Regions from separate parts of the Lelliottia sp. RD5 genome, predicted to be linked through region 4. Evidence: predicted binding sites of a transcription regulator. Region 4 holds the regulator's gene; each other region holds the start of a gene.
The links. Region 4 encodes CRP, which controls carbon source genes, mostly activating them, when cyclic AMP is high. Its sites were predicted from a motif close to ATGTGANNNNNNTCACAT; they were not measured.

Region 1 (7,413 bases), on a different contig from region 4:
TGTTTTCTCCCCTCCCACACAGGGAGAGGGGACTGTTCGGTGCTGTTTTCTCCCCTCCCACACAGGGAGAAGGGACTGTTCAGTGCTGTTTTCTCTCCTCCCACACAGGGAGAGGGGACTGTTCAGTGCTGTTTTCTCTCTCTCCCTCAGGAAGAGGGCAGGGGTGAGGGTTGTGTTACCCGCGTTGACTCAACACCTCTTTCTCATAGGCCCGCACGTTGTCCAGCCACTGGCTGCCGACGGGCGCGTCGTTGCGCTGGCAGTACATTTCCCAGATGGCCTGCCACGGCAGGGATTTTTGCTCCTCCAGCAGCGCCAGACGCGCGGTGTAGTCGCCGTTTTCTTCCAGCTGTTTCAGCGCAGAGGTTGGCTCCAGCAGCGCGCGCAGCAGGGCTTTTTTCATGTTGCGCGTACCGATCACCCATGCGGCGATGCGGTTGATAGAGGCGTCAAAGAAGTCGAGGCCAATGTGCACGCGGTCGAACAGATCGTGGCGGATGATTTCGCTGGCGATGGCCTGGGTTTCGTCATCCAGCAGCACCACATGGTCACTGTCCCAACGCACCGGACGGCTGACGTGCAGCAGCAGGCGCGGGACGTACAGCATGGCGGCGGAGATTTTGTCGGAGATCACTTCCGTTGGATGGAAATGGCCGGCATCCAGGCACAGCGCGGTTTGGCGGCTGGTGGCGTAACCCATGTAGAACTCATTCGAGCCGACGGTGTAGCTTTCCGCGCCGATACCGAACAGTTTGCTTTCCACGGCATCGATGTGATGCGCCGGATTTATCTTTTCGCTGATGATCTCATCGAGCGCCGCCAGCAGGCGCTGGCGCGGGGCCAGGCGGTCGACGGTGATGTCTTTCATGCCGTCCGGGATCCAGATGTTCATCACTGACGGCGTACCAAGCTGTTCGCCAAAATAAGCTGACACGCGGCGGCTGGCCTTCACGTGGTCGATCCAGAACTGGCGAATTTCATCATCTGCGTGAGACAGCGTAAAACCGTCGGCGCTCAGCGGATGTGAGAAGCAGGACGGGTTGAAATCCAGCCCAAGTTTGTTGGCTTTTGCCCACTCAACCCAGTTCTTAAAGTGTTCCGGTTTGATTTCGTTACGCGCGACTGGCTCTGGAGCTTCGTGATAAATCGCATGCAGATTCAGGCGTTTTGGACCGGGGATTAAGCTCAGTGCCAGCTCTAGATCGGCGCGTAGCTCGGTCGCGTTACGCGCTTTGCCTGGATAATTACCGGTGGCCTGAATACCGCCCGTCAGCGCGGCGCCGGTATTTTCAAAGCCTGCGACGTCATCGCCTTGCCAGCAGTGCATGGAAACCGGCAGGCGATCGAGCTGGCGCAGCGCCTCGTCGACATTCACGCCGACGTCGGCGAAACGCTGTTTAGCCAGTTCCCAGGCTTGTTCAAGTTGAGTGGTCATGCGCAAAGCTCCTTAGTCAGTCGTTTTTGCTGAAACTGCGCTCGGTAGCGGGCAATTTCATGGCAGGAATTAGGGGTAAACGTGGTGAGGGCATAGTTGCCCGTGACCACGGTGCGGAAATCGTCCACGTTGGTGAGTTCGTCCAGCGTCATCAACTGGATGCCGATATTGCCGAGCGTGGAGGCCTCTACAGGACCCGCCACGACGGTGATCCCGCAGGCGTCGGCACACAGCTGATTCAGCAGCTGGTTCTGGCAGCCACCGCCTACGATGTGCAGCTGGCTGAAGGGTTTGCCGCGCAGTGCTGCCAGCTCTTGCAGCACGTCGGCGTACAGCAGAGCGAGGCTGTCGAAAATACAGCGTGCCAGCTCGGCTGGGGTGTCAGGGATTGGCTGGTGTGTTTCGCGACAGGCGGCCTGAATCTCGGCGCTCATATTGGCCGGATTGATAAAGCGATCGTCGTTCGGGTTGATCACGAAACGGCACGCTGTCAACGCTTCGGTATCGGCAATCAGCGCCGACAGGTCGGAGACGTTTTGCTCTTTCAGCACGCGCTGGAGTAGCCACAGCCCCATGATATTTTTCAGCACCCGATAGCGGCCTTCTGCGCCGCCTTCGTTGGTGATATTGGCCGCCAGCGCCGCATCGCTGGTGTACGGCGTTTTGCTCTCGAAACCCATCAGCGACCAGGTGCCGGACGAGAGATATGCCGCGTCTTTGCTGGCGAGTGGAGAGGCGATCACGGCGCTGGCGGTGTCGTGGCTTGCCACCGCGACGACGGGAATTTGATTGCCCAGCGGGCAAATCCAGTGACCGATCACATTGCCGGGATGCGTCGGCGTACCAAACCAGGCGGCGGAGACGCCGGTCCAGTTGAGCAGGCGTTCATCCCAGTTATCGGAGTTTATGTTGACCAACTGCGTGGTGGTGGCGTTGGTATATTCCCAGTTCAGATTGCCGGTGAGGCGATAGCTAAAATAGTCGGGGATCAGCAGCGCGTGGGCGACGTTTTTAATCAGCGCGGGCTGCTGTTCCGCCAGCGCACGCAGCTGATATAGCGTATTGAACGGTAAAAACTGGATGCCGCTGCGCCCGTAGATGTCCGCTTTGCCAAGCTGTTCAATGGCGCGGGCCATCACGCCGTCGGTACGGCTGTCGCGATACGACACCGGCAAACCGACGCGCGCGCCGTCGCGGTCGAGCAGGACATAATCCACGCCCCAGGTATCAATCCCGATACTGTCAATCAGAATGCCTTCTTCGCAGACCTTGTTCAGGCCAGTGCGGATTTCAGCTTCCAGGCTGTCAATGTCCCAGGTGTCCGCACCGTCCTGCTTTTGCAGGCAGTTAACAAAACGGTGGATCTCGCGAAGAGTCAGCGTGCGCTGTTCAGGGGCGTAGCAGGCCAGCATTACGCGACCGCTGGAGGCGCCTAAATCGACAGCGACACAATGGCGAAGAGTCATGTTCCGGTCCTTCTTTAAGTCATTACCGGAGAGTGTAAGAAAGGAAGGAAAAACAGACCTTCTCGCCACTGACAGGCAAAATCCGCGGCTGGCAAGAAATCAAAGATGAACGTGAGGGAGTTCACAGTTTCCAGTTATGGCGCGGATGTCAGGTCATGTGACGGTTACCGCATTTCCCGATCTTTCCCGCTGTTTCTTAAAAATCCGACAGGCTTTGCGCGCTTTGCTGTCGAAAATTGAAGGTGAGAATCGCGCCCCTTAATTACTATTTTGAGAACATTTCTCATTGGTGGTGGCCGTTATGACCGTACTGCACAGCGTGGATTTTTTCCCTTCCGGACTTTCGCCCGTTGCGATTGAGCCGCGCCTGCCGCAGGCGGCCTTTCCGGAACATCACCATGATTTTCATGAGATTGTGATTGTTGAGCATGGGACGGGCATTCACGTTTTTAACGGCCAGCCGTACACCATCAGCGGGGGTACCGTCTGCTTTGTACGCGATCACGACCGACACATGTATGAACATACCGACAACCTGTGCCTGACGAATGTGCTCTATCGTTCCCCGGACGCGTTCCAGTTTTTATCGGGGCTAAACCAGCTGTTGCCGCAGGAAAAAGACGGGCACTATCCGTCGCACTGGCGAGTGAATCAGTCCACGCTGCAGCAGGTGCGCCAGTTGGTCACCCAGATGGAGCAGACCGAGGAAAATACGGAATCACATGCGCTCGCCAGCCGTGAGCTGTTGTTCATGCAACTGCTGGTGCTCCTGCGTCGGAGCAGTCTGGTGGAAGGGCTGGAGAATAACGACGCGCGGCTCAATCAACTGATGGCCTGGCTGGAAGATCACTTTGCCGAAGAGGTGAGTTGGGAGACGGTGGCGGATGTATTTTCGCTTTCTCTGCGCACTCTGCATCGCCAGCTCAAACAGCACACCGGTTTGACGCCGCAGCGCTATTTGAATCGCCTGCGATTGATCAAAGCCCGCCATCTTTTGCGTCATACGGACGAGAGCGTGACGGATATCGCATATCGCTGCGGCTTTGGCGACAGTAACCACTTTTCGACGCTTTTTCGCCGGGAGTTTAGCTGGTCACCGCGCGAAATCCGTCAGGGACGGGATGCGTCACTTCAGTAACGCGAGGGCAATCACCGTTTTTTTTTCGCGAAACGGCTAATAATGTTCGGTTATTAGCCGCTGGGGTGTGTTGTGGGCGTTCCGTTAATCCTTCGCAAATCTGATTTTTTTGCCAACGCCGGACAGGCCGTCGCGGTGGCGGACCGCTATCCGCAAAATGTCTTTGCTGAGCACACGCACGAGTTTTGCGAGTTAGTGCTGGTGTGGCGCGGCAACGGCCTTCACGTCCTCAACGATCGTCCCTATCGTATTACGCGCGGTGACCTGTTTTATATCCGCGCGGAAGACAAACACTCCTACGCCTCGGTTAACGATCTGGTTTTGCAGAACGTCATTTATTGCCCGGACAGGCTCAAGCTGAACGTTGACTGGGCCAGCAACATTCCTGGCTTTGACGATACACAAGGCGCGCCGCACTGGCGTTTGAGCAGCAACGGTATGGCGCAGGTCAGGCCCGTTATCACGCAGCTTGAACAGGAGAGTTTGAAGGCTGACCCGAGTGCGAACGAAATGGCTGAACTGCTGTTCGCCCAACTGGTGATGACGCTCAAACGCTTTCGTTATGCGATCGATAACCCTTCGGCGAACGAGCAAGAGGCGCTGCTGGATAAGTTGATTACCGCGCTGGCTGGCAGCCTGAATCGCAGCTTTGTGCTGGAGACGTTTTGCGAACAGGAACAGTGCAGTGAACGCGCCTTGCGTCAGCAGTTTCGCACCCAGACGGGCATGACCGTGAATCACTATTTGCGCCAGCTACGCATTTGCCACGCGCAATATCTGCTGCAACATACGGAGCTGATGGTGAGTGAGGTGGCGATGCGCTGCGGCTTTGAGGACAGTAACTATTTTTCGGTGGTGTTTAACCGCGAAGTAGGGATGACGCCGGTTCAGTGGCGTCATCGCAGTCGAAAAGCGGCGTAATTAACTCGCCATGCCCAGGCCGACAATGTTGGCGGCAATAATGATCACCACACAACCCAGACTCAGCACGCCCACCGGACGACGCCCGGCGTTGTTCCACTCTTTCAGCACCAGACCTACCAACCCGCCGCACAGCACGTAGAAACTCATGTGTAGCATCCAGCTCATATAGTCATATTGCGCCGGAATGCTGGCGTGTCCCCAGGCGTAGAAGAAGAACTGCAGATACCACATCAGGCCGCCGAGCGCCGAGAGCAGCACGTTGGTGATGATTAACGATTTTGCCAACGAGAAGTCGGCTTTTACTGACAGATTCTTCACTTTTGCCAGACGAATAAAACAGAAGCCCAGGTTGACCAGCGCCCCGCCGCCCATAATTACCACATAGCTTGGCAGCGCGACATACAGCGGATCAACGCCGAGCGCGGCAGCGGCTTCGTGCATTGGTTTTGCCGCGTTCATCGCAAATGACATGCCCGCCGAGAAAATGCCGCACATCACCGCCAGCACCAGCCCTTTCTTCAGATTGAAATCCTCGGCGGTGATGCCCATTTTGCGCTCTTTCAACTGGCCCGCGCGGGTGACAATCCCCACACCGATCACCGCCACCAGCACGCCGAGCAGCGTCATTCTTCCGCCACGGGTGTTGATCAGCACGTCAAAATTACCGTTCAGAATCGGCGTCATCAGGGTGCCGACAATCAGTGTGATCCCGATGGCAATCCCAATCCCCATCGACATGCCCAGATAGCGCATCGTCAGGCCGTAGTTGATATTACCGATGCCCCACATCGCGCCAAACAGAAAAACGGGCAGCAGCGTGGAGGCGCTAAAGGAAGAGAAATATCCCCAGAAATCAGGGAGGAGTAGAGCACTGACCGTCCAGGGCAAGATAAGCCACGAGACAGTACCGCCAACAGACCACATGGTTTCCCATGACCAATGTTTGACCTTTTTAAACGGGGCATAGAAACAGGCTGCACTGGCTGCGCCTATCAAATGCCAGAAAATACCCATCGTAATCGCATGATTCATTTTTACATCCTCATCGTTTTTATATGTCGTTGGCTTCCCTCCGACCCGATGAGTGTAAAAATTACGCGGTGAGCGAACCTTCAGAAGGTTGCCGCACTTTTCTTCCAAATGGCAATCAACGCGTTAACCGCGTGAGCAGACTCACAATTTCACGATTGACACAAAAATGAATAACCTTATAAAAAGTACGGCATTGATAATCATTTTCAATATCATTTAATTAACTATAATGAACCAACTGCTTACGCGGCATTAACAGCTGTGCCGCCCGACAATAATGGAGAGGATTATGAGTTATACACTGCCATCCCTGCCGTATGCCTATGACGCACTGGAACCGCATTTCGACAAGCAGACGATGGAAATCCATCACACTAAACACCACCAGGCTTATGTAAACAACGCGAACGCTGCGCTGGAAAGCCTGCCAGAATTCGCTGAATTGTCTGTTGAAGAGCTGATCACCAAACTGGATCAACTGCCAGCAGACAAGAAAACCGTTCTGCGTAACAACGCGGGCGGCCACGCTAACCACAGCCTGTTCTGGAAAGGCCTGAAAACCGGCACCACCCTGCAGGGCGACCTGAAAGCGGCTATCGAGCGCGATTTCGGTTCTGTGGATGCTTTCAAAGCGGAATTCGAAAAAGCCGCTGCAACCCGTTTCGGTTCTGGCTGGGCGTGGCTGGTGCTGAAAGGCGACAAACTGGCTGTGGTTTCTACCGCTAACCAGGATTCCCCGCTGATGGGTGAAGCAGTTTCTGGCGTGTCTGGTTTCCCAATTGTGGGCCTGGACGTGTGGGAACACGCGTACTACCTGAAATTCCAGAACCGTCGTCCAGACTACATCAAAGCATTCTGGGACGTGGTGAACTGGGACGAAGCAGCAGCGCGTTTCGCCGCTAAAAAATAAGGTTGCATTGACGCCTGTGAGAAGCGAGTCTGATGACTCGCTTTTTTTGTATCTGCATAAAGGAGCCACGATACATGCACTATCCGGTAAATGTGTTTACAGGCAAGGTCAGGGACTACGATGGTAGCCGTCCGAGCGCGATTGCTAAAGTGCAGGTTGATGGTGAGCTCACGTTGACCGAACTGGGGCTGGCGGGTGACGAGCAGGCCGAGAAAAAAATCCACGGCGGGCCTGAGCGCGCGCTGTGTCATTATCCCCGCGAACATTATCTCCATTGGGCGCGTGAATTCCCCGAGCAGGCGGATCTCTTCGTCGCTCCCGCGTTTGGCGAAAACCTGTCGACCGACGGCATGACCGAAAAAGACGTCTTTATTGGCGACATTTATCGCTGGGGTGACGCGCTGATTCAGGTCACGCAGCCGCGCTCCCCGTGCTTCAAACTCAACTTCCATTTCGGCATCAGCGATATGTCTTCGCTGATGCAAAGCGCGGGTAAAACCGGCTGGTT
Region 2 (7,413 bases), on a different contig from region 4:
TCGACGATCAACGGCAGATCGTGTTTGCGCGCAACCACCGCCGCCTGCTCGACGCTGAGCATGCTTTTCTGCACGCAGTGGTGAGACTTGATGTAAAGAATGGCTGCGGTACGCGGGGTGATCGCCGCCGCAAGCTGATCGGCGGAGCATTCGTTGGCGTAACCCGCTTCGACCATTTTGCCGCCACCGAGCGCGACCATTGTGCCGACCGGTGCGCCGAAGTTGACGTTGTGACCTTTCGGCAGCACGATTTCGTTGTTCTCAATGGGCGTGACGTGCAGGTTTTCCAGCAGCCAGTCGCTGTCTTTCACCAGCACCGCGGCCACGGACTGCGCAATACCCGCCGAGGCGCAGGAGACTACCGTTGCGCCTTCTACGTCCAACAGCTTCGCGATGTATTCACCGGTTTTATTGACCAGATCTTTCATCTCGAAATACTGATTCATGCCGTCCATCGCCGCCTGCACCACTTCCGGACGCGGGGTGGAAACGCCCAGGGCCGTCATGCGGCCGGAGGTGTTGATCACCTGTTTTAAATGGTATTTCTCATAAATCGAAGGCATGTTCCGTGCTCCCTTGTTCGGTCATGTAGCCCTTGCCTGCGCGGATCGCGGCAAGCGGCAGCAAAATATGTTCAGCCTGCAGGCTGTCGTTTTCAGCATCTACCAGCAGCGTCGGCTGGCGTTTTACGGTGAACAGCGTCAGGTCGGCATCCAGACCCGGCTGAATGCGGCCTTTTTGCGTCAGACGCAGGCCGTCGGCGGCGTTGGCGGTCACGCACTCGATCACCTGCGGTAGCGACATGCCAATGGCGAGGAATTTCGACATCACGCTGGCAAGGCTCCCCACCGGCCCGTTGAGGCGGTTGCGGCAGTAGATATCCGAGCTGATGGTGTGCGGCAGAATACCCATTGCGATGGCGCGCTTCGCCACCTCGAAGCTAAAACTCGCCGTGCCGTGGCCGACGTCAAGGCGCACGCCGCGCTTCAGCGCGCTGGTGACGGACGCGCGCAGTTCGCCCGACGGCGTAAGAATGCGGTTCGGTTTGCCGTTGTAGCAGTGGGTGATGATGTCGCCAGAACTCAGCAGATCGGCAATTTCATCGAGGTTTGGCGGATTATTGCCGATATGCACCATCAGCGGCAGGCCGCCATTCTGCTGCTGCATCTCTTTTGCGCGCGCCAGCGGCGTGATGCCGTTTTCACCGACCACGCTGCTGCTCATGCGGGCTTTTAGGCCAACGATAAAATCAGGGTGGCGCTTCACGGCCTGCTGTACCGCATCCGCATCGATATTGGCCATGTTCGCCAGCTCGTTTTGAGCGATCAGCCCGACGCGGGAAATATTCAGCAGCGCGAAAACCGCCGTGCTGGCTTTGCGGGTAATTTCGTAGAAATCGTCCACATCGTCGGCACCGGTACTACCCGCGTCCACGACGGTCGTGACGCCAGTCGCGATACCGACGCTGTCCGGCTCATCATGATAAATCGGGGAGTTGGGGTAGCAGTGAACGTGAGAATCAATCCAGCCCGCGCTGACAAACACTTCGCCGTTCAGCTCGACGGTTTTGTGTGCGGGAGCGTTAATCTCACCCAGCGCCGCAATTTTGCCGTCCTGAATGGCGATGTCAGCCAGCGTATCGTCGGTGAGGCGCGCGCGGCGCAGGAGTAAATCAAACATAAACATCTCCTGAGAAAGCGAGCGCCGAAGCGCCCGCCGGGTATTAAAGGGCCACCGGGAACAGCGAACCCAAAATCATTGCGCCAAGGATCGCGCCACCGGTAATCGGCTTCTGCCAGAGGTAAAACAGCAGCGCGCCAATCAGAGAACCAATACCAATCGGGATAGAGGCGGTCATCGCGCTGAGGATAATCAACGGGCCAAGGAAGCGGCCAGAGGCGTTACCCGCGCCCATCATCACGTCCGCCCCGTAGGTGGAATCGCTCTGGTTGATGGTGAATTTACGCGCCAGGATAATCAGGTAGCCAATCGCCAGCCCAATCACCAGACCGGTGGCCAGCGAAGCCACAAAGTTAGCCACCGGGAAGACAAAGCCCGCGCCCAGCAGCAGCGCCGGAACGCCGAGGCCAACGCCCGTTTGAATCGCCCCGCCGATATCCAGAATGCCCACCAGCGAGCCTTCGATGATGCGCGCAAACAGGAAGCTGGCACCAAACGCCGCCACTGCGCCGTAAACGCCGGTATCCATGCCCGCTTTTAACATCGCCACGAAGGCCACTTCGTTAAACGCGCCGATGCCGTACAGGTAGAACATATGCGTCCCGGCGAAAACGCCGGATGAGAGCAGGCCAACGAAGATCGGGAACGACCAGTCGGCATACCAAAAACCTTTATTCTGTTCCATGTTGAGGCTCCTGTTATTTGCCGCTGAGCGAGCTGTGGATCATGTCGAGCCAGTTCGGCACGGTCAGATGGAAGGATTCGATCATCTTCATATCGAAGCCACGGAAGAAACCACTCAGCACGAACAGCAGAACAATCGCCACCATCATCACTTTGGTCACGCGGTTCCAGCCGCTCTCTTCGACGCCTTTACCAATCAGAATGCCCAGCACCAGACCCGGTACGGCGTTGCCCATAATCAGCTGCGCCGCGCCGCCAAAAACGGTGGCCCAGAAGCCGGATTTTTTACCCGCGTCGATTGCCGCCAGCCAGAAGATGACCGGCATGACGGTGTTGACCAGCAGGTTCGCCGCAGGAACCAGCACCTTCACGGCTGTGACCTGAAGCGCCGCCGGTACGGACGAAGCAGTGAGGTTTAAGAAGGTGACCACGAACATGCCGATCACGCCGCAGGCAATCGCCATTTTGCGTGGATCGTGCAGCGTCTCACCGACGTTGCGGTTTTTTAACATCAGCGCCGCGGCGCCCCAGTTAGGGATGATGCGATGGTCAACGTCCTGCGTGAAGGCCCCCGCCGCCACTGACGATGCCCAGGCGTTGAAGAAGAACCCCAGACCAAAGGAGAAGTGAGACGCGGGATCCCCTTCACAGGAGTTCAGTTCCCCCAACGTACGAAATGCGCCCATACCCTGTGTGGTAGGCGCATGAAACATGCGTGCAGCCCCGGCGCCAACGCCGACGCCAACCAGGCCGCCGATGATGAGCGATTTTATTAATATTATCAGGAACATTCGTCTGCCCTATTAGTGAGAATCAGCGTTGCGTGACAAAATCCACCCGATCAAGATTGATGGCAGTCACGTTGACGGTCACGTCCAGCTCCACGCTGTAAGTGCGTCTTTCCCGGCGCAAAAAGAAGAACAGAAACGCTTCTTTACGCACCGCTTCTTGCGCCTGAACAACCTGCACATCCTGTGGCTCAATACGCAGTAAGATATGCGGCGATGCGTTCATCACCGCGGCCTGTACGTGGTTTAGCGCGTCGGCAAAGGCGCGCGTTTTGGCGTCACCTTTGCCCTTCACTCTCACCGTGGTGGTGAATTGCTCTTTCATGGTTACGCGCCGTACTTTTTCAGCCAGGCCTGCACCAGTCGCTCGCCCAGCTCTTCTTTATCCATAAAACCAAAACCCAAAACGTTGTTGCCTTCGTTGATGGCAGTGACGCCCTCTTCCACTGAACGCATACCGTATTTAGCCTTGTAGCCATGTTTGGTTTGCGCTGTGATGGCACCCGCACCGCCGCTGCCGCAGAACGAGATCCCGAATGTGGCGTTTTCCGCTTTCATCACGTCGCCCAATTTCATGTCCGCCGCCACGCCGGGTACGACAACCGCACGGCCGCCGGCCTTTTCTACACCGATAGCCACTTTCTGGCCTTTACCAAGACGATCGCCGATCACGACTGTAATTTGTTCCATTGTGTAGCTCCTTAAAGGTTGTCTTTAGCGACTTCGAAGTGAACGGAGAGCAGCCAGGCTTCTTCATCAGGAAGATTGCCGAACTGCGCGACCACTTCGCGGGCAAGCCGCATTGAATCTGCTGAAATTTCGTCGAACAGGTCAGCTTCGACCTCTGGCAGCGGTTCGCCGGTCACTGACCGGTGTGCCATTGCGCGAACGTGTGACGTCAGCATCTGCCGCTGGACGTCATTGGGAATGATGTTGTGGCGAGCAAGCAGGGAATAGACCTGCTCGAGCATGGTGTTTGCGAGCGTTTCAGTTTGCGCTGCCTGTTCCCCAACGTCGTTCATTACCGCTCCGTTAATCACTCGTCTTACCCCGTTAATGGCTCTGGGATAAAACTAACGCTGGAGGTTAAAGGTTTGTAGCGAGTTGTTTTCCACTTCGAAGTGGAAAGGAAAGCGGCACCAGTGATCTGTTCCACATAATTACGGTGAATATGTATTATCAACTGGATTTACGTGATGAATGTCACGTGATTCGGCGGTGAAAGGTCAGAAAGCAGAGTGGAAAGATTTACGCGCAAGGTCGTAAAGTGTGACGCGGATAAGGTTTTCTTATTACGTTGTGGCAAACAAAACGGGGGCAATACGCCCCCGTTGATTATTTTGCCGTCTGGCTTAGCGTGCCATTAGCGGAATTTTTTGTGGTTTTCGTTGCGGGTGGCAATGAATCCGTCAGCGGCGGCCTGGGCTTCTTTCACCTTGCCTTCGTTGGCAAGCTTCAGGGCACCGTCGATCTGGCCGACCAGCACGTCAAAACCGTGGCGATAGTCTTTCATTTCAGCGCTGTCTGCGGCTTTGTTTTCCAGCTTCGGTGGCGTCGCTTTTTGCGCATCGAGTGCGGCGACGCGCATTTTGGTCAATGCGTCTTTCATTTCCGTCGCATTATCCGTTTTCTGGACCACTTTCAGGTTGGTACTGAGCGTGTTCATATCATCTTCAAGATCGGCGGCAAACCCAGCAGAACTGAACACTAACGACGACACAGCAAGAATGGCTAACAGGTTTTTACGCATTGCTCACTTCCTTTTTTATTATGAAAAATAAGCTAAATACCCTAAATAATTCGAGCGCAGCCAACGCATCTGCCACGTGAAGTATGACGGGTATTATTGACCCGCGATTTTCATCTCGGGTAACAGCACTGAACCACACTGTATATTGCTACGTGTTTCAATATCGTTACCGACCGTAACGATATTGCGCCACATGTCTTTTAAGTTACCGGCAATGGTGATTTCGCTCACCGGATACTGAATTTCACCGTTTTCAACCCAGAAGCCGGCCGCACCGCGAGAGTAATCGCCGGTGATCCCGCTGACGCCCTGGCCCATCAGCTCAGTCACGACCAGGCCGGTGCCCATTTCTTTGAGCATCTGTTCAAAGTTCAGGCCCAGGCCTTCGATGCGCCAGTTGTGGATGCCGCCCGCGTGGCCGGTACTTTGCAGACCGAGCTTGCGCGCAGAATAGCTGGTCAGCAGCCACTGCGTCAGAATACCGTCTTTAATGATGTCGCGACGTTCTGTACGCACGCCTTCGCCGTCGAACGGCGTCGACGCCAGCCCTTTCAGCAAATGCGGATGTTCTTCGATGGTCAGCCATTCCGGCAGAATTTGTTGCCCCAAAGAGTCGAGCAAGAACGTCGATTTACGATAAACCGCACCGCCCGCAATTGCGCCGACCAGATGACCAAACAGCCCGGTCGCCACTTCGTTGGCAAAAATCACCGGCGCTTTCATGGTGGACAGTTTGCGCGGAGACAGGCGTGACAGCGTGCGTTTTGCACACTCTTCACCGACCCACTCTGGCGACTGCAAATCGCCCATCGCACGGCCAATGGTGTAGGCGTAATCACGTTCCATGTCGCCATTTTCTTCAGCGATAACGCAGCTGGAAAGGGAGTGGCGCGTAGAGCTGTAGCCCTGCAACATGCCGTGGCTGTTGCCGAACACTTTGATGCCGTAGTGGCTGTTAAAGCTGCCGCCTTCGGTATTGGTGATGCGTTTATCCGCCTTCAGAGAGGCCTGTTCGGCGCGCGCGGCAAACTCAATGGCTTCGTCTGGAGACACTTCAGCCGGATGGAAAAGGCTGAGATCCGGCGCGTCAAACGCCAGCAATTCTTTATCCGCGACGCCTGCATACGGATCGGGTGAGGTATAGCGCGCAATATCCAGCGCAGCCTGCACGGTACGGGCGATGGCATCCGGGCTGAGGTCAGTCGATGACGCGCTGCCTTTGCGATTCTGGTGATAAACCGTAATCCCCAGCGCACCGTCACTGTTAAATTCCACGTTCTCGACTTCACCGTAGCGCGTGCTTACGCTGATACCCGTGGTTTTGCTGACTGCTACTTCCGCGCCGTCTGATTTCCCGGAAGCCAGCATCAACGCTGTGGAGACCGCTTCTTCCAGAATCTTACGCTGCGCTTCAACTTGTGAGGTTACTTTCATCGCAAATGCCATACTGTAAGAGATAGTTATCTGAAGTCTAACAGAGAACCGTTTTTCAGTGCGCGTCTTAACTGGTAACATTAGCCTCTTTTTTAAGGAGCCTGACATGACTAAGCAGCCCGAAGACTGGCTCGACGACGTTCCCGGTGATGACATCGAAGACGAAGATGATGAAATCATCTGGGTCAGTAAAAGTGAAATTAAACGTGACGCCGAAGAGTTAAAACAACTTGGTGCGGAAATGGTAGAACTGGGAAAAAACGCGCTGGATAAACTCTCGCTCGACCCGGATCTGCGCAGTGCCATTGAACTGGCCCAACGAATCAAAAAAGAAGGCCGTCGCCGCCAGCTTCAGCTGATCGGCAAAATGCTGCGCCAGCGCGATGTTGAGCCGATTCGTCAGGCGCTGGATAAGCTGAAAAACCGCCACAACCAGCAGGTTGCGCTGTTCCATAAGCTTGAGCAAATTCGCGATCGTCTGGTCGACAACGGTGACGATGCCGTCGCAGAAGTCTTGAACCTGTGGCCTGACGCCGATCGCCAGCAGTTGCGTTCATTAATCCGTAACGCGAAGAAAGAGAAAGAAGGGAATAAGCCGCCGAAATCTGCGCGTCTGATTTTCCAGTATCTGCGCGAACTGGCTGAGAACGAAGGCTAATCCTCTCACGCTAACTCATTGATGGGTTAGCGTCATTTTTTCCTCTCCCGTCCCTTCCCCTGACATGACATCGTCTTTTTTCTACGCGCCCTTAATGCTGAATCGTTAAAGCAAAAACCCTCTTAATTCACACTTATTTTTGCAATTAACGCAGTTCATTACACAATTATCGATCATTCCGCACACTCCAACGAGAAAAAACGCTTAATTCGCCATCAGGTGAAACGCATCACACTTTCACTTTTGTTAAGAATCTAGATTTGCCGGTGAAAGAAATAATCGATTCAGCAAAAAGGGGAGAATGATGAAAAAAACGTTGGCTTTAACCGCACTGGCCTGTTTAATTTCCGCGCCTGTCATGGCAAAAACATGGGTGCTGACAAGCGCTGATAGCGCGACGGAACTGGGTAACTGGAAAG
Region 3 (7,413 bases), on a different contig from region 4:
ACACAGGACCCAGCTTGGTTTTAAAGCCTGAAGCCAGTTCTTGCGCCTGACGCACGGCATCATCTATAGCCGCTTTACGGGCTTCGTCTTTATACTTCTCAGGTTGCGCAACGCCCAGTGACACGGAACGAATTTCGTTCAGTCCCGCCTTAAGCGCACCGTCCAGCAGTGAATTCAGCTTGTCCAGCTGACGTACCGTGACTTCCACAGTACGCACAGCGCGATAGCCTTTCAGAACGCTTTTGCCATTCTGGTAATCATAATCCGGCTGAGTCCGCAGATTGGCGGAGTTGATATCCTTTTTCCCAACGCCATTTTGCTCAAGGAAGGAGAGATATTGCGCAACACGATCGTCTGCCTGCTTTTTAGCAGAAGCGGCGTCTTTCGCTGCCACGTTCACTTCAATTGCAAGCGTTGCAACATCCGGAACGGCATCAACGCTCGCTGTGCCAGAGGTGACAATGTGCGGACCATCAGGCAATTCGTTTGCCTGTACCGACATTGCGCCAAAACTTACTAATGCCGCCAGGGCCATCACTTTACACTTCACTGTCATTCCTCCATGTTGCGAAGAGAGCCCTTTAACAAGGCGCATGCCAGCAAGCTTAGCGGGTCTGCTTCAGTTGTCCATAAGAGAACGCTTAGTTGAGCAATCCCTGAATATGATGAACTCCCTCTTTCGCGAGCTGGAAAGCAATAAACCACATCACTACGCCAACTAGGGTATTGATGACGCGCTGCGCTTTCGCCGTGCGTAGACGCGGTGCCAGCCACGCTGCCAGCATTGCCAGGCCAAAGAACCACAGGAAAGAGGCGCTGACGGTACCGAGCGCAAACCAGCGTCTCGGCTCCACATCCAGCTGTCCGCCCAGACTGCCAAGGACCACAAACGTATCCAGATAAACATGCGGATTAAGCCAGGTCACGGCCAGCATAGTAGCGATGATCTTCCAGCGCCCTTGCTTCATGACCTCTGCGCTTGCGAGTTCCAGATTGCTGCTCATCGCCGTTTTTAGCGCACCAAAACCATACCACAGCAAAAATGCGACGCCACCCCAGGTCACCAACGCCAGTAGCCACGGCGACTGCATCAGCAATGCACTGCCCCCAAAAATCCCGGCGCAAATCAGTAGCAGATCGCTCACCGCGCACAGCATCGCAATCATCAAATGATATTGACGGCGAATGCCCTGATTCATCACGAACGCGTTTTGCGGACCGAGGGGAAGAATCATCGCCGCGCCGAGCACAAGCCCTTGAAAATAGTAAGATAACATGAATTCAATCTCGAAAAGATGTCTTTAGGTGCAGACTATACTTCGTGATTGTTATTAGAGGAAATTGATAATATTAATTGGCAATTAGCATAGCTAATATAAAGCCCGGACGCATTTGCGCTACCGGGCTAAAAGAGAAAAATTATTCTGCTTCTTTTACACGCTTGAAATTCACATCCATCTGCGGATACGGGAAGCTAATACCATTAGCGTCAAATTCGCGCTTAATACGCTCCAGCACATCCCAGTATACGTTTTGCAGATCGCCGCTGTTGCTCCAGATGCGCACCACAAAGTTGATGGAAGAAGCGCCGAGCTCGTTGAGTCGGACGGTTCTTTCGCGATCTTTCAGGATACGTTCGTCAGATTCGATAATGTTGGTGATGAGTGATTTCACCTTATCAATATCCGAATCGTAAGAGACGCTAATAATCAGTTCGTTACGGCGTACCGGCTCGCGGGAAAAGTTAATGATATTGCCCGCAATAATCTTACCGTTGGGGATAACCACGATACGCCCATCGACGGTGCGCATGGTGGTGGAGAAAATCTGCACCTGCAGCACAGTTCCCGCAACGCCGCCTAAGTCGACATATTCTCCTGAGCGGAAAGGACGGAAAGTGACCAGCAGTACGCCTGCCGCCAGGTTAGACAGAGAGCCTTGTAGTGCCAAACCGATGGCTAAGCCTGCCGCACCGAGTACCGCGATGACGGATGCGGTCTGGACGCCCACTCGGCCCAAGGCAGCAATCAGTGTGAAAGCGATAACTCCGTAGCGCACCAGTGCAGACAGAAAATCCGCGACCGTTGCATCAATATGACGCGCGCGCATGACGCGGTTAAGCGCATTGGAGACAATACGCGCCACGATCATACCCACGATAATAATCGCGATTGCCGCCACGATATTGACCGCGTAACTCAACAGCAGCGCCTGGTTGCGCACCAGCCAGATTCCCGCATTGTTTATGCCATCGACTACACCGAGATCTTCCATTTATCTGTCCTTTTGCTAAATCAAAACACCAAACATCCGTCCCACCAGGAGACAGGCAAGTGAATTAAGGGTAAACAAAAAGTGAGGAATATGCCAAACAGATCACAAAATGCAGTATTGCAGGGTGTTGAAAAACCATAAAAAAAGGCCCGCATATGCGGACCTTTCTGACGCTTTTAGCAGCTCAAATTACAGAACGTCTACCGCGTTCAGCTCTTTGAATGCCTGCTCCAGACGGGTGATCATAGAAGTCTGAGCAGCACGCAGCCATACGCGTGGATCGTAGTATTTTTTGTTCGGCTGGTCGGCGCCTTTCGGATTGCCCAGCTGGCCTTGCAGGTAAGCTTCGTTGGTTTTGTAGTACTGCAGGATGCCGTCCCAGGTCGCCCATTGGGTATCGGTATCGATGTTCATTTTGATAACGCCGTAGCTTACGGAGTCTTTGATTTCCTGGGCAGAAGAACCGGAACCGCCGTGGAAGACGAAGTTCAGGCTGTTGTGCGGCAGGTTATGTTTCTTAGAAACATAGTCCTGGGAATCACGCAGGATAGTTGGCGTCAGCACAACGTTACCTGGTTTGTAAACGCCGTGCACGTTACCGAAAGAGGCTGCGATGGTGAAACGTGGGCTGATTTTGCTCAGTTCAGTGTACGCGTAATCCACGTCTTCTGGCTGAGTGTACAGTGCAGAAGCGTCCATGTGGCTGTTGTCCACGCCGTCTTCTTCACCGCCGGTGCAACCCAGTTCGATTTCCAGGGTCATATCCATTTTGGACATGCGCGCCAGGTATTTGGAACAAATTTCGATGTTTTCTTCCAGGGACTCTTCGGACAGGTCGATCATGTGAGAAGAGAACAGTGGCTTACCGGTTGCTGCGAAGTGTTTTTCACCCGCGTCCAGCAGACCGTCGATCCACGGCAGCAGTTTCTTCGCGCAGTGGTCGGTGTGCAGGATAACTGGAACACCGTAGTGCTCAGCCATCTGGTGAACGTGGTGCGCACCAGAGATTGCGCCCAGGATTGCTGCGCCCTGAGGAACGTCAGTTTTCACGCCTTTACCCGCGATGAACGCAGCGCCACCGTTGGAGAACTGAACGATTACCGGAGCTTTAACTTTTGCAGCGGTTTCCAGCACGGCGTTGATGGAGTCGGTACCCACGCAGTTCACCGCTGGCAGTGCAAAGTTGTTTTCTTTAGCTACCTGGAACACTTTCTGAACGTCATCACCAGTGATCACGCCAGGTTTTACGAAATCAAAAATTTTAGACATGTTACGAGTCCTGTATCTTCGGCCGTTATACACATCATCCTTCAAGCCGCCCCAACGTTGGCTGCCTTCGCTCGCCCCAGTCACTTACTTCAGTAAGCGCCTGGGAACTCACTCAGTTGCCGCCTTGATGCAACTCGAATGATTTTGTGTAATGAATTGAAGCATGCACTTAAGCACGCTGAAATTTGGGCAGGTTTCCCTGCCCATGAATGGCTTACTTCTTAGCGCGCTCTTCGAGCATTGCTACTGCTGGCAGAACTTTGCCTTCCACGAATTCGAGGAATGCGCCGCCACCAGTGGAGATGTAGGAGATTTTGTCAGAAATACCGAACAGGTCGATTGCAGCCAGCGTATCGCCGCCGCCTGCGATGGAGAACGCGTCGCTGTCAGCGATAGCGTTAGCCACGATTTCAGTCCCTTTACGGAAGTTAGGGAATTCGAACACGCCAACCGGACCATTCCACAGAATGGTTTTCGCGTTTTTCAGGATATCAGCCAGTTTCTGTGCAGACACATCGCCCAGGTCCAGAATCTGCTCTTCATCTTTGATGTCGTTAACAGATTTCAGGGTCGCGGTCGCGGTTTCAGAGAACTCAGTCGCGACGCGAACATCCGTTGGGACTGGAATATCACACGTGGTCAGCAGACGTTTAGCTTCTTCAACCAGGTCCGCTTCGTACAGGGATTTACCCACGTTATGACCTTGCGCAGCAACGAAGGTATTTGCGATACCGCCGCCAACAATCAGCTGATCAGCGATTTTAGACAGCGAATCCAGAACGGTCAGCTTGGTAGAAACTTTAGAACCACCCACGATCGCAACCATCGGACGAGCAGGTTCTTTCAGTGCTTTACCCAGTGCGTCCAGCTCTTCAGCCAGCAGTGGGCCTGCACAAGCAACATCAGCAAATTTACCGATACCGTGAGTAGAAGCCTGAGCACGGTGAGCAGTACCAAATGCATCCATTACGAACACGTCGCACAGTGCCGCGTATTTTTTGGAGAGGGCTTCGTCGTCTTTCTTCTCGCCTTTGTTAAAGCGAACGTTTTCCAGAACAACCAGCTCACCCTCAGCCACTTCAACGCCGTCCAGGTAGTCTTTAACCAGACGTACCGGGCTGGACAATTTGTCTTTCAGGTAATTAACAACCGGCAACAGAGAGAATTCTTCGTTGTACTCGCCTTCGGTCGGACGACCCAGGTGAGAGGTTACCATCACTTTAGCGCCTTGTTTCAGGGCCAGTTCGATGGTTGGCAGAGATGCACGGATACGCGCGTCGCTGGTCACTTTGCCATCTTTAACGGGTACGTTCAGATCGGCACGGATGAAAACGCGTTTACCTGCCAGATCCAAATCGGTCATCTTAATTACAGACATGGTGAATCCTCTCGTTGATTCTTAAAGTTTTGCAAGCGCACTTTGCGCCCTACCTGAAACCTTGCGCGGCCATGGCTAACGTGGTGTCGAGCATCCTGTTAGCAAAGCCCCATTCGTTATCACACCACACCAGCGTTTTGATGAGGTGGGCACCGCTGACCCGCGTCTGTGTACCATCAACAATGGCACTGTGGGGGTCATGGTTAAAATCTACTGAGACCAACGGTAATTCCGTATAGTCAACTATACCATGAAATGAACCCTGTGCTGCTTTTTGCAGTAACAGGTTGACTTCACTTGATTTTACCGGTTTTTTCACCGTCACACTGAGATCAATTGCGGTGACATTTATGGTCGGAACACGCACCGCGATCGCTTCAAAACGATCGTTAAACTGCGGAAAAATACGGGTAATCCCTGCCGCCAGTTTGGTGTCCACCGGAATGATTGACTGACTCGCGGCGCGCGTGCGGCGCAAATCCGGATGGTACGCGTCAATCACCTGCTGATCGTGCATGGCAGAGTGGATCGTCGTTACAGTCCCTGACTCAATGCCATAAGCATCGTCTAACAGTTTAATGACCGGAATAATGCAGTTTGTCGTGCAGGAGGCGTTGGAGACAATACGGTGTTCGGCTTGCAGTTCATGATGATTCACGCCGTAGACAACCGTCGCGTCAAGATCGTGACCACCGGGATGGGAAAACAGGACTTTTTTAGCGCCTGCCGCAAGGTGTGCTTCTCCGTGTTCACGATTACCGTATACGCCGGTACAGTCGAGAACCACATCCACGCCCAATTCACGCCACGGCAGCGTTTCAATACTCTGCTCATGCAACACGCGAATGGCATCGTCGCCCACGAATAACTGCTCTCTTTCCTGGCGAACATCCCAGGCAAAGCGCCCGTGGCTGGTGTCATATTTCAATAAATGCGCCATGCCCACGGCGTCAGCCAATTCATTGATGGCCACCACGGTGATTTCCGCACGACGCCCGGATTCATATAAAGCACGAATCACATTGCGTCCGATGCGACCAAACCCATTTATCGCTACGCGTACGGTCATAGGTCTCCTGCAAGGCTTTCCCTGAGTTTGAGGTGGCTGAAAGAGTAATCCAGCAACGCCCGGAGGGGAATCCTCGCCTGTCACAAACTGCGACTGATTGGTCAATTGTCAGACAGATTAACAACTGAAACGCTTCAGCAAGAATAAGCGAAACGGAGAATAAAAGGAACGTTCGGGCAAGCCAATAAGACAGCTATATGACTTGCGTCACATTTTAAATGGAATAATTCACAACGTTTTCACACGATGGTGGAATAGCAGACACAAAAAAGCCGGCGGGGTGAAAGTAAAACGGTAACCCAAAGGTTACCGTTTTTAGTGTTTGCACCCTCTCCCGTGGGAGAGGGTTGGGGTGAGGGCATCAGGCCGCACACACCCTGTAAACTGCGATTACAGCAGTTCTTTGGCTTTCGCGACAACGTTTTCAACGGTGAAGCCGAACTCTTCAAACAGCAGCTCAGCCGGTGCAGATTCACCGAAGGTGGTCATTCCGACGATAGCGCCGTTCAGACCAACATATTTGAACCAGTAGTCAGCGATACCGGCTTCAACTGCGACGCGAGCAGTAACCGCTTTTGGCAGTACGGATTCGCGATAAGCAGCATCCTGCTTGTCGAACGCATCGGTAGACGGCATAGAAACCACGCGCGCTTTAACGCCTTCGGCAGACAGTTTTTCCCATGCAGCAACAGCCAGCTCAACTTCAGAACCGGTCGCGATGAAGATCAGCTCTGGCTGGCCAGCGCAGTCTTTCAGCACGTAACCACCGCGAGCGATGTTCGCCAGCTGCTCTTCGGTACGATCTTGCTGGGCCAGGTTCTGACGAGAAAGAATCAGCGCGGTTGGGCCGTCCTGACGCTCAACGCCATATTTCCACGCCACAGCAGATTCAACCTGGTCGCATGGACGCCATGTGGACATGTTAGGCGTCACACGCAGAGAAGCCACCTGCTCAACCGGCTGGTGAGTTGGGCCATCTTCGCCCAGACCGATGGAGTCATGGGTGTAAACCATCACCTGACGCTGCTTCATCAGCGCAGCCATACGCACAGCGTTACGGGCGTATTCGACGAACATCAGGAAGGTAGACGTATAAGGCAGGAAACCGCCGTGCAGGGCGATACCGTTAGCAATCGCCGTCATACCGAATTCGCGTACACCGTAATGGATGTAGTTACCGGCAGTGTCTTCGTTGATTGCTTTAGAGCCAGACCAGATCGTCAGGTTAGACGGAGCCAGGTCAGCGGAACCGCCCAGGAACTCTGGCAGCCACGGACCAAATGCTTCGATCGCATTCTGAGACGCTTTACGGCTGGCGATTTTGGACGGATTCGCTTGCAGATTCGCGATGAATTCGTTTGCTTTGGCGTCGAAATCAGCCGGCATGTCGCCTTTCATACGGCGAGTGAATTCAGCCGCTTCC
Region 4 (7,413 bases):
GCGCCAGCCATTCGGCACCGCCTTCAACCTGAATCTGGGGCAGAAGTTTCATTACCAGCTCCGGAATTTCGCAGGTGGGTTGTAGAGACCGCCGGACCATTCGACCAGATCCGACACGCTACCCGCCGCCAGCAGAGAACGCGTGGCGTCCGTACGGCGAATGCCCATATCTTCCGGGTAGACCACTTTGCCACTTTGGCGCAGCGCCGCGACGCGTTTGGCGTCAACACCCAGACCGACATCGGTGATCCCGGCCACTGCTGCAACCATTGCGCGACGCTCTTCCAGACTTTCGGCGCGATACAGGTAAGCGATCCCTTCTTCGGTCAATACGTGGGTGACGTCATCGCCATAAATCATTACCGGCGCAAGCGGCATCCCGGAGGATTTCGCCACGTCGATGGCATCGAGTTTTTCGACAAAGGTTGGTTTCACACCCGCCTGGAATGTTTCGACCATCTGTACCACCAGCTTTTTACCGCGCTGCATGAGGTCCGGTTCGGTTTTCATATTCAGCCAGGCGGGCGTCGCATGACGACGACCGTGCGGATCGTGGCCCATGTTTGGCGCACCGCCGAAACCGGAGAGACGTCCACGCGTCACCGTTGAGGAGTTTGCATCGCCATCCACCTGCAGCGTCGAGCCGATAAACATATCCACCGCGTACTGACCTGCAAGCTGGCAGAGTGCGCGGTTAGAACGCATCGACCCGTCGGCGCCAGTAAAGAACACGTCAGGGCGCGCACGGATGTACTCTTCCATACCCAGCTCACCGCCGAAGCAGTGCACGCTTTCGACCCAGCCGCTTTCAATCGCCGGGATCAGCGTGGGATGCGGGTTCAACGTCCAGTGCTTACAAATTTTGCCTTTCAGCCCGAGCTGCTCGCCGTAGGTGGGCAGCAGGAGTTCAATCGCGGCGGTATTAAAACCGATCCCGTGGTTCAGGGACTGGACCTGATGTTCGGCGTAGATGCCTTTAATCGCCATCATCGCCATCAGAATGTGTTCTTGCTTGATCAGGCGCGGATCGCGGGTGAACAGCGGTTCGATAAAGAACGGTTTGTCCGCCACTACCACGTAGTCAATCCAGGAACCGGGGATATCCACACGGGGCAGGTCACTTTCGTCGTCGACCAGCTCGTTCACCTGCGCAATGACGATACCGTCATGGAACGCGGCGGCTTCAACCAGCGCGGGCGTGTCTTCAGTGCTTGCGCCGGTGTACAGATTGCCTTTGCGGTCCGCTTTGAAGCCGGCAATTAGCGCCACGTTTGGCGAGAGATCAACGTAAAGACGGGAATAAAGTTCGATGTAGGTGTGGATAGCGCCGATTTCGAGAAGACCGTCTTCCAGCAGCTGCGAAATGCGCAGGCTTTGCGTGCCGGAGAAGGAGAAATCAAGCTTGCGGGCGATGCCCTTTTCAAAGATATCGAGATGTTCGCTGCGCCCGACGCTTGGCATAATCATATGCAGGTCATGGACGATTTGCGGGTTCACTTCAGCAAGTGAGCGGGACAGAAAATCTGCCTGCTTCTGGTTGTTGCCTTCCAGCACCACTTTGTCGCCCGGGGCGATCAGTTTTTCCAGCATGGCGACGAAATCGTCGGTTGGCAGTACTTTGCCCTGCACCGGAACGGAAGCCAGACGGCGCGCTTTCTCTGTGCGGCGTGTGTTCCAGACCCGGGGTGGCGTTTGCCCAGATAACATTATTAACCTCCTGATTCAGCACATCATTTTGATTTGCTTAACGCTGAGTAAAGTGTGCGCTCTGGTGAGAAAGGCATCAATTAAGCGTAGAGGTGAATCATTAGCCTGAGAGTAATAATCAGAATGAATATTTATGATCAAGATCAGATAACGTTTCGGAAAAAAACGCTAGCTCAGACAGGAAATAGCTGAATCGGAGGTCAACACCGCCTCATTTTCGTAAACAGGATCCGCTTCGACAGGTATAGTAAAGGCTGACAAGAGTGAACATCGCATCGTTATGACCCAAATTATTCCATCTGACTTTGATATCACGTGTGAAGAGAGCGCCGCATTTGTGCCAATGCGTGGCGTCGCTAACCCGCATCTGCAAACCATGCTGCCAAGGCTCCTGCGCCGTAAACTGCAGTTTGATCCGCACTGGCAACGCCTCGACCTGCCGGACGGTGATTTCGTCGATTTAGCGTGGAGCGAAGATCCCGACCAGGCCAGGCATAAACCTCGGCTGGTGGTGTTCCACGGGCTGGAAGGCAGCCTGCACAGCCCGTATGCGCACGGCTTGATCCACGCGGCAAAAGCGCGCGGCTGGCTCGGTGTGGTGATGCATTTTCGCGGATGCAGCGGCGAGCCAAACCGTCGCGAGCGGATTTATCATTCCGGCGAAACCGAAGACGGCACCTGGTTTTTACACTGGCTGGCGAAGACCTACGGCGCGGCACCTACCGCGGCGGTTGGCTATTCACTGGGTGGCAATATGCTGGCCTGCCTGCTGGCGAAAGAGAGCGACGCCGTGCCGCTGGACGCGGCGGTGATCGTCTCTGCGCCGTTTATGCTTGAGCAGTGCAGCTATCATATGGAAAAGGGCTTTTCGCGCGTTTATCAGCGCTATCTGCTGAATTTGCTGAAAGCCAACGCGGCACGCAAATTGAAAGCCTATCCCGATACGCTGCCGATCAACCTGCAACAGCTCAAGCGCATGCGCCGTCTGCGGGAGTTTGACGATCTGATCACCTCGAAGATCCACGGTTTTGCCGACGCGCTAGACTATTATCGTCAGTGCAGCGCCATGCCGTTGCTGAATCAGATAACCAAACCGACGCTGATTATCCACGCGAAAGACGATCCCTTTATGGATCACCATTCGATTCCGGCACCGGGCTATTTGCCGGCTAACGTGCAGTATCAGCTGACCGAACATGGCGGCCACGTTGGCTTTATCGGCGGCACGTTACGGCGTCCGAAAATGTGGCTGGAAACGCGTATCCCCGACTGGTTAACCCCCTGGCTGGAAAAAACACGATGATGATTCCCTGGCAAGATCTGGCTCCCGAAACGCTGGACAGTCTGATTGAAAGCTTTGTATTACGCGAAGGCACCGATTATGGTGAACATGAACGCTCGCTTGAACAAAAGGTCGCCGATGTGAAACGGCAGCTACAAAATGGCGAGGTGTTGCTGGTGTGGTCTGAACTGCACGAAACCGTCAACATCATGCCGCGCAATCAGTTTCGCGGCTGATCGCTTCATCATTCCAGTCAGGGAGTTGCTATGTCCGCCAGACATCCGGTTATTGCCGTTACGGGGTCAAGTGGTGCGGGAACCACGACCACCAGCCTCGCGTTTCGTAAGATTTTCGCGCAACTCAACTTGCGCGCCGCCGAGGTAGAAGGCGACAGTTTTCATCGCTATACCCGCCCCGAAATGGACATGGCGATCCGCAAGGCGCGCGATCTCGGCAAACACATCAGCTACTTCGGGCCAGACGCCAACGACTTCAGTTTGCTGGAGCAAACCTTTGCCGAGTACGGCCATACCGGCACAGGGCAATCGCGTAAATATCTGCATACCTATGACGAAGCGGTGCCGTGGAACCAGGTGCCCGGCACGTTTACGCCGTGGCAGCCGCTCCCGGAACCGACCGATGTGCTGTTTTATGAAGGATTGCACGGCGGTGTGGTAACGCCACAGCATGACGTAGCGCAGCACGTCGATTTGCTGGTCGGCGTGGTGCCTATCGTCAACCTGGAGTGGATCCAGAAACTCACTCGCGACACCAGCGAGCGCGGCCATTCGCGTGAAGCGGTCATGGACTCGGTGGTGCGCTCAATGGAAGATTACATTAACTTCCTGACGCCGCAGTTTTCCCGCACGCACATTAACTTCCAGCGCGTCCCGACGGTGGATACGTCGAATCCCTTCGCGGCAAAAACGATTCCGTCGCTGGACGAAAGCTTTGTGGTGATCCACTTCCGTAATCTGGACGATATTGATTATCCGTGGCTGCTGGCGATGCTGCAGGGCTCGTTTATTTCGCACATTAATACGCTGGTGGTGCCGGGCGGGAAGATGGGACTGGCGATGGAGCTGATCATGATGCCGCTGGTACAACGGCTGATGGAAGGCAAAAAGATCGAATGATCCTTTTCCCTCTCCTTGTGGGAGAGGGTCTGAATCTCGTCAACGCTTACGCGTCGATCACCTCGTAGGAGTGAGTGATTTTCACCGCTTTCTCCAGCATCAACGCCACCGAGCAGTACTTCTCCGCAGAAAGATCCACCGCACGGGAAACCGCGGCATCTTTCAACGCTTTGCCAGTCACAATGAAGTGCAGATTGATATGCGTAAACAGACGCGGTGCTTCTTCGCGACGCTCAGATGTCAGCTTCACTTCACAATCGGTGACGTCATGACGCCCTTTTTGCAGAATCGAGACGACGTCAATGGCGCTGCATCCGCCCGCCGCCATCAGCACCACTTCCATCGGGCTTGGCGCTTTATCGCCGGAGTTACCATCCATCAAAATCTGGTGTCCTGAAGCGGATTCGCCGAGGAACGTTAAACCTTCAACCCATTTCACACGCGCTTGCATTTTATTCACTCCGACGTTGCATTTTTCCGGACAGATTACCCGCGCGTTACAATTCTCGCAACGGAAGACGACCTGCGTCATGCTGAAGCGAGACACCAGGAGACACGCGGCAAAAGCTATGCTAAAACACTCTGGATGCTACAGTAATACATTGACGTTACACATGTATGCAGAGGACATCAAACATTACAGGCTGCAAACACTTATGACAGCCTAGTTCCCAGGTACGGGGAAGAATTCGATTGCAACCCCAGAGTCAGGATGCGATTTATGACTCTGGTGACAGCTTATAACAGAGGATAACAGCGCATGGTGCTTGGCAAACCGCAAACAGACCCGACTCTCGAATGGTTCTTGTCTCATTGCCATATTCATAAGTACCCATCGAAGAGCACGCTGATTCACCAGGGTGAAAAAGCGGAAACGTTGTATTACATCGTCAAAGGCTCGGTGGCAGTGCTTATTAAAGATGAAGAAGGAAAAGAGATGATCCTTTCTTATCTGAACCAGGGCGATTTCATCGGCGAACTGGGCCTGTTTGAAGAAGGCCAGGAACGTAGCGCCTGGGTACGTGCAAAATCAGCCTGTGAAGTGGCTGAAATCTCCTACAAAAAATTCCGTCAGTTGATTCAGGTTAACCCGGATATTCTGTTGCGCCTGTCTTCGCAGATGGCTCGCCGTCTGCAAATCACCTCCGAGAAAGTGGGTAACCTCGCCTTCCTGGATGTAACGGGTCGCATCGCGCAAACGCTGTTGAACCTGGCGAAACAGCCTGACGCTATGACCCACCCTGACGGCATGCAAATTAAAATTACCCGTCAGGAAATTGGTCAGATCGTGGGTTGCTCCCGTGAAACCGTTGGCCGTATCCTGAAAATGCTGGAAGATCAGAACCTGATCTCCGCCCACGGTAAAACCATCGTGGTTTACGGAACGCGTTAATTCCGGTCGAACGGCGTGCCATCGCAAGGTGTCACGCCGTTTTTGTCTCTGGCATCTATGTGGCGCAGGCTGATCTATCACCCGGAAGTTAACTACGCACTTCGGCAAACGCTGGTGTTATGTCTCCCCGTGGCCGTCGGTTTGATTCTGGGTCATCTGCAACACGGTCTGCTTTTTTCCCTCGTTCCTGCCTGCTGTAATATTGCCGGTCTCGATACCCCGCATAAACGCTTTTTCAAGCGCCTGATTATTGGCGGCTCGCTGTTTGCCGGATGCAGTCTCGCGGTACAGCTATTACTGGCGCGCGATATCCCCCTGCCGTTGATTTTGACCGTACTGGCACTCACGCTCGGCGTGACGGCGGAAATCAGTTCTCTGCATGCCCGCTTGCTTCCCGCCTCACTGATTGCATCGATCTTTACGCTCAGCCTCGCCGGGAATATGCCCGTCTGGGAACCGCTGCTGATCTACGCGTTTGGCACGCTGTGGTACGGATTATTCAACTGGTTCTGGTTCTGGATGTGGCGCGAGCAGCCGTTGCGCGAATCCTTAAGCCTGCTCTACGTTCAGCTCGCTGATTACTGCGAAGCAAAATACACCCTGCTGACGCAGCATACCGATCCGGAAAAGGCGCTGCCGCCGTTACTGACGCGTCAGCAAAAAGTGGTCGATTTAATCAGCCAGTGTTATCAGCAGCTACACATGCTGGCGGCCAATAAAAACCATGAATACAAACGGCTGCTGCGCACGTTTCAGGTAGGGCTGGATTTACAGGAACATATTTCCGTCAGCCTGCATCATCCACAGGAAGTGCAAAAGCTGGTGGAGCGCAGTCACGCCGAAGCGGTGATCCGCTGGAATGCCCAGACGGTCGCGGCGCGACTGCGCGTGCTGGCTGACGATATTCTCTATCACCGCTACCCCACGCGCTTTACCATGGATAAACAGTTGGGCGCGCTGGAGAAAATTGCCCGTCAGCATCCCGATAATCCGGTCGGACAGTTCTGCGCCTGGCACTTCAGCCGTATCGCACGCGTGCTGCGCACCCAGCGTCCGCTCTATTCCCGTGATCTGATGGCGGATAAGCAGAAACGTTTGCCGCTGCTGCCGGCGCTCAAAAGCTATCTGTCATTTAAATCCCCTGCTTTGCGTAATGCGGCGCGCATTAGCGTGATGCTCAGTATCGCCAGCCTGATGGGCGTGGCGCTGCATTTACCCAAGCCCTACTGGATTTTAATGACCGTGCTGTTCGTGACGCAGAACGGCTATGGCGCGACGCGGGTGCGGATCCTGCACCGGGCGGGCGGAACCCTTGCCGGTCTGGTGATTGCGGGCGTCACGCTGCACTTCCACGTCCCGGACGGTTACACCCTGGCGGGCATGCTGCTTATCACGCTGGTCAGCTATCTGTTTATCCGTAAAAACTACGGCTGGGCGATGGTCGGCTTTACGGTCACCGCGGTGTATACCCTGCAACTGCTTACCCTGAATGGCGAACAGTTTATTGTCGCCCGACTGGTGGATACGCTGATTGGCTGTCTGATTGCGTTTGGCGGTATGGTCTGGCTGTGGCCACAGTGGCAAAGCGGCCTGTTGCGCCAGAATGCGCATGATGCGCTCGAGGCCGACCAGCAGGCTATTCGCCTGATTCTCAGTGCCGATCCGCAGCCGTCGCCGCTGGCGTACCAACGTATGAAGGTCAATCAGGCTCATAACGCGCTGTTTAACTCGCTGAATCAGGCCATGCAAGAGCCGGGCTTTAATTCGCACTATCTGGCCGATATGAAACTGTGGGTCACCCACAGCCAATTCATTGTCGAGCATATCAACGCGATGACTACGCTGGCGCGCGAGCATACGATGCTGACGCCGGATTTGGCGCAGCGTTATTTGCA

Region 1: rhaS (HTH-type transcriptional activator RhaS) is a predicted target of CRP. The motif match lies at 3,057-3,074, and genes of this name have one in related genera.
Region 2: AC0LWE_RS16750 (glycine dehydrogenase) is a predicted target of CRP. The motif match lies at 4,293-4,310, and genes of this name have one in related genera.
Region 3: epd (erythrose-4-phosphate dehydrogenase) is a predicted target of CRP. The motif match lies at 6,186-6,203, and genes of this name have one in related genera.

What each region holds. Positions count from the first base shown of each region.
Region 1 is NZ_JBVYHQ010000009.1:51,128-58,540, reverse strand. Features, by position in the region: gene AC0LWE_RS20295 (L-rhamnose isomerase) at 176-1,435, opposite strand; gene rhaB (rhamnulokinase) at 1,432-2,901, opposite strand; gene rhaS (HTH-type transcriptional activator RhaS) at 3,203-4,039, shown strand; gene rhaR (HTH-type transcriptional activator RhaR) at 4,112-4,960, shown strand; gene rhaT (L-rhamnose/proton symporter RhaT) at 4,961-5,995, opposite strand; gene sodA (superoxide dismutase [Mn]) at 6,285-6,905, shown strand; gene yiiM (6-hydroxyaminopurine reductase) at 6,980-7,413, shown strand, end outside.
Region 2 is NZ_JBVYHQ010000005.1:220,352-227,764, reverse strand. Features, by position in the region: gene AC0LWE_RS16780 (DgaE family pyridoxal phosphate-dependent ammonia lyase) at 1-563, opposite strand, end outside; gene AC0LWE_RS16775 (amidohydrolase/deacetylase family metallohydrolase) at 547-1,680, opposite strand; gene AC0LWE_RS16770 (DUF4310 family protein) at 1,724-2,365, opposite strand; gene AC0LWE_RS16765 (DUF4311 domain-containing protein) at 2,379-3,155, opposite strand; gene AC0LWE_RS16760 (DUF4312 family protein) at 3,178-3,477, opposite strand; gene AC0LWE_RS16755 (SFCGS family glycine-rich protein) at 3,480-3,842, opposite strand; gene AC0LWE_RS16750 (glycine dehydrogenase) at 3,854-4,192, opposite strand; gene cybC (cytochrome b562) at 4,516-4,902, opposite strand; gene pmbA (metalloprotease PmbA) at 4,996-6,348, opposite strand; gene yjgA (ribosome biogenesis factor YjgA) at 6,443-6,994, shown strand; gene AC0LWE_RS16730 (aldose 1-epimerase family protein) at 7,299-7,413, shown strand, end outside.
Region 3 is NZ_JBVYHQ010000002.1:387,398-394,810, reverse strand. Features, by position in the region: gene AC0LWE_RS09655 (oxidative stress defense protein) at 1-550, opposite strand, end outside; gene argO (arginine exporter ArgO) at 642-1,277, opposite strand; gene AC0LWE_RS09645 (small-conductance mechanosensitive channel MscS) at 1,420-2,274, opposite strand; gene fbaA (class II fructose-bisphosphate aldolase) at 2,464-3,543, opposite strand; gene pgk (phosphoglycerate kinase) at 3,758-4,921, opposite strand; gene epd (erythrose-4-phosphate dehydrogenase) at 4,971-5,990, opposite strand; gene tkt (transketolase) at 6,381-7,413, opposite strand, start outside.
Region 4 is NZ_JBVYHQ010000012.1:18,384-25,796, forward strand. Features, by position in the region: gene AC0LWE_RS21595 (triphosphoribosyl-dephospho-CoA synthase) at 1-52, opposite strand, end outside; gene mdcA (malonate decarboxylase subunit alpha) at 52-1,707, opposite strand; gene AC0LWE_RS21605 (hydrolase) at 1,988-3,010, shown strand; gene AC0LWE_RS21610 (YheU family protein) at 3,007-3,225, shown strand; gene AC0LWE_RS21615 (phosphoribulokinase) at 3,256-4,125, shown strand; gene AC0LWE_RS21620 (OsmC family protein) at 4,172-4,576, opposite strand; gene crp (cAMP-activated global transcriptional regulator CRP) at 4,886-5,518, shown strand; gene AC0LWE_RS21630 (YccS/YhfK family putative transporter) at 5,576-7,413, shown strand, end outside.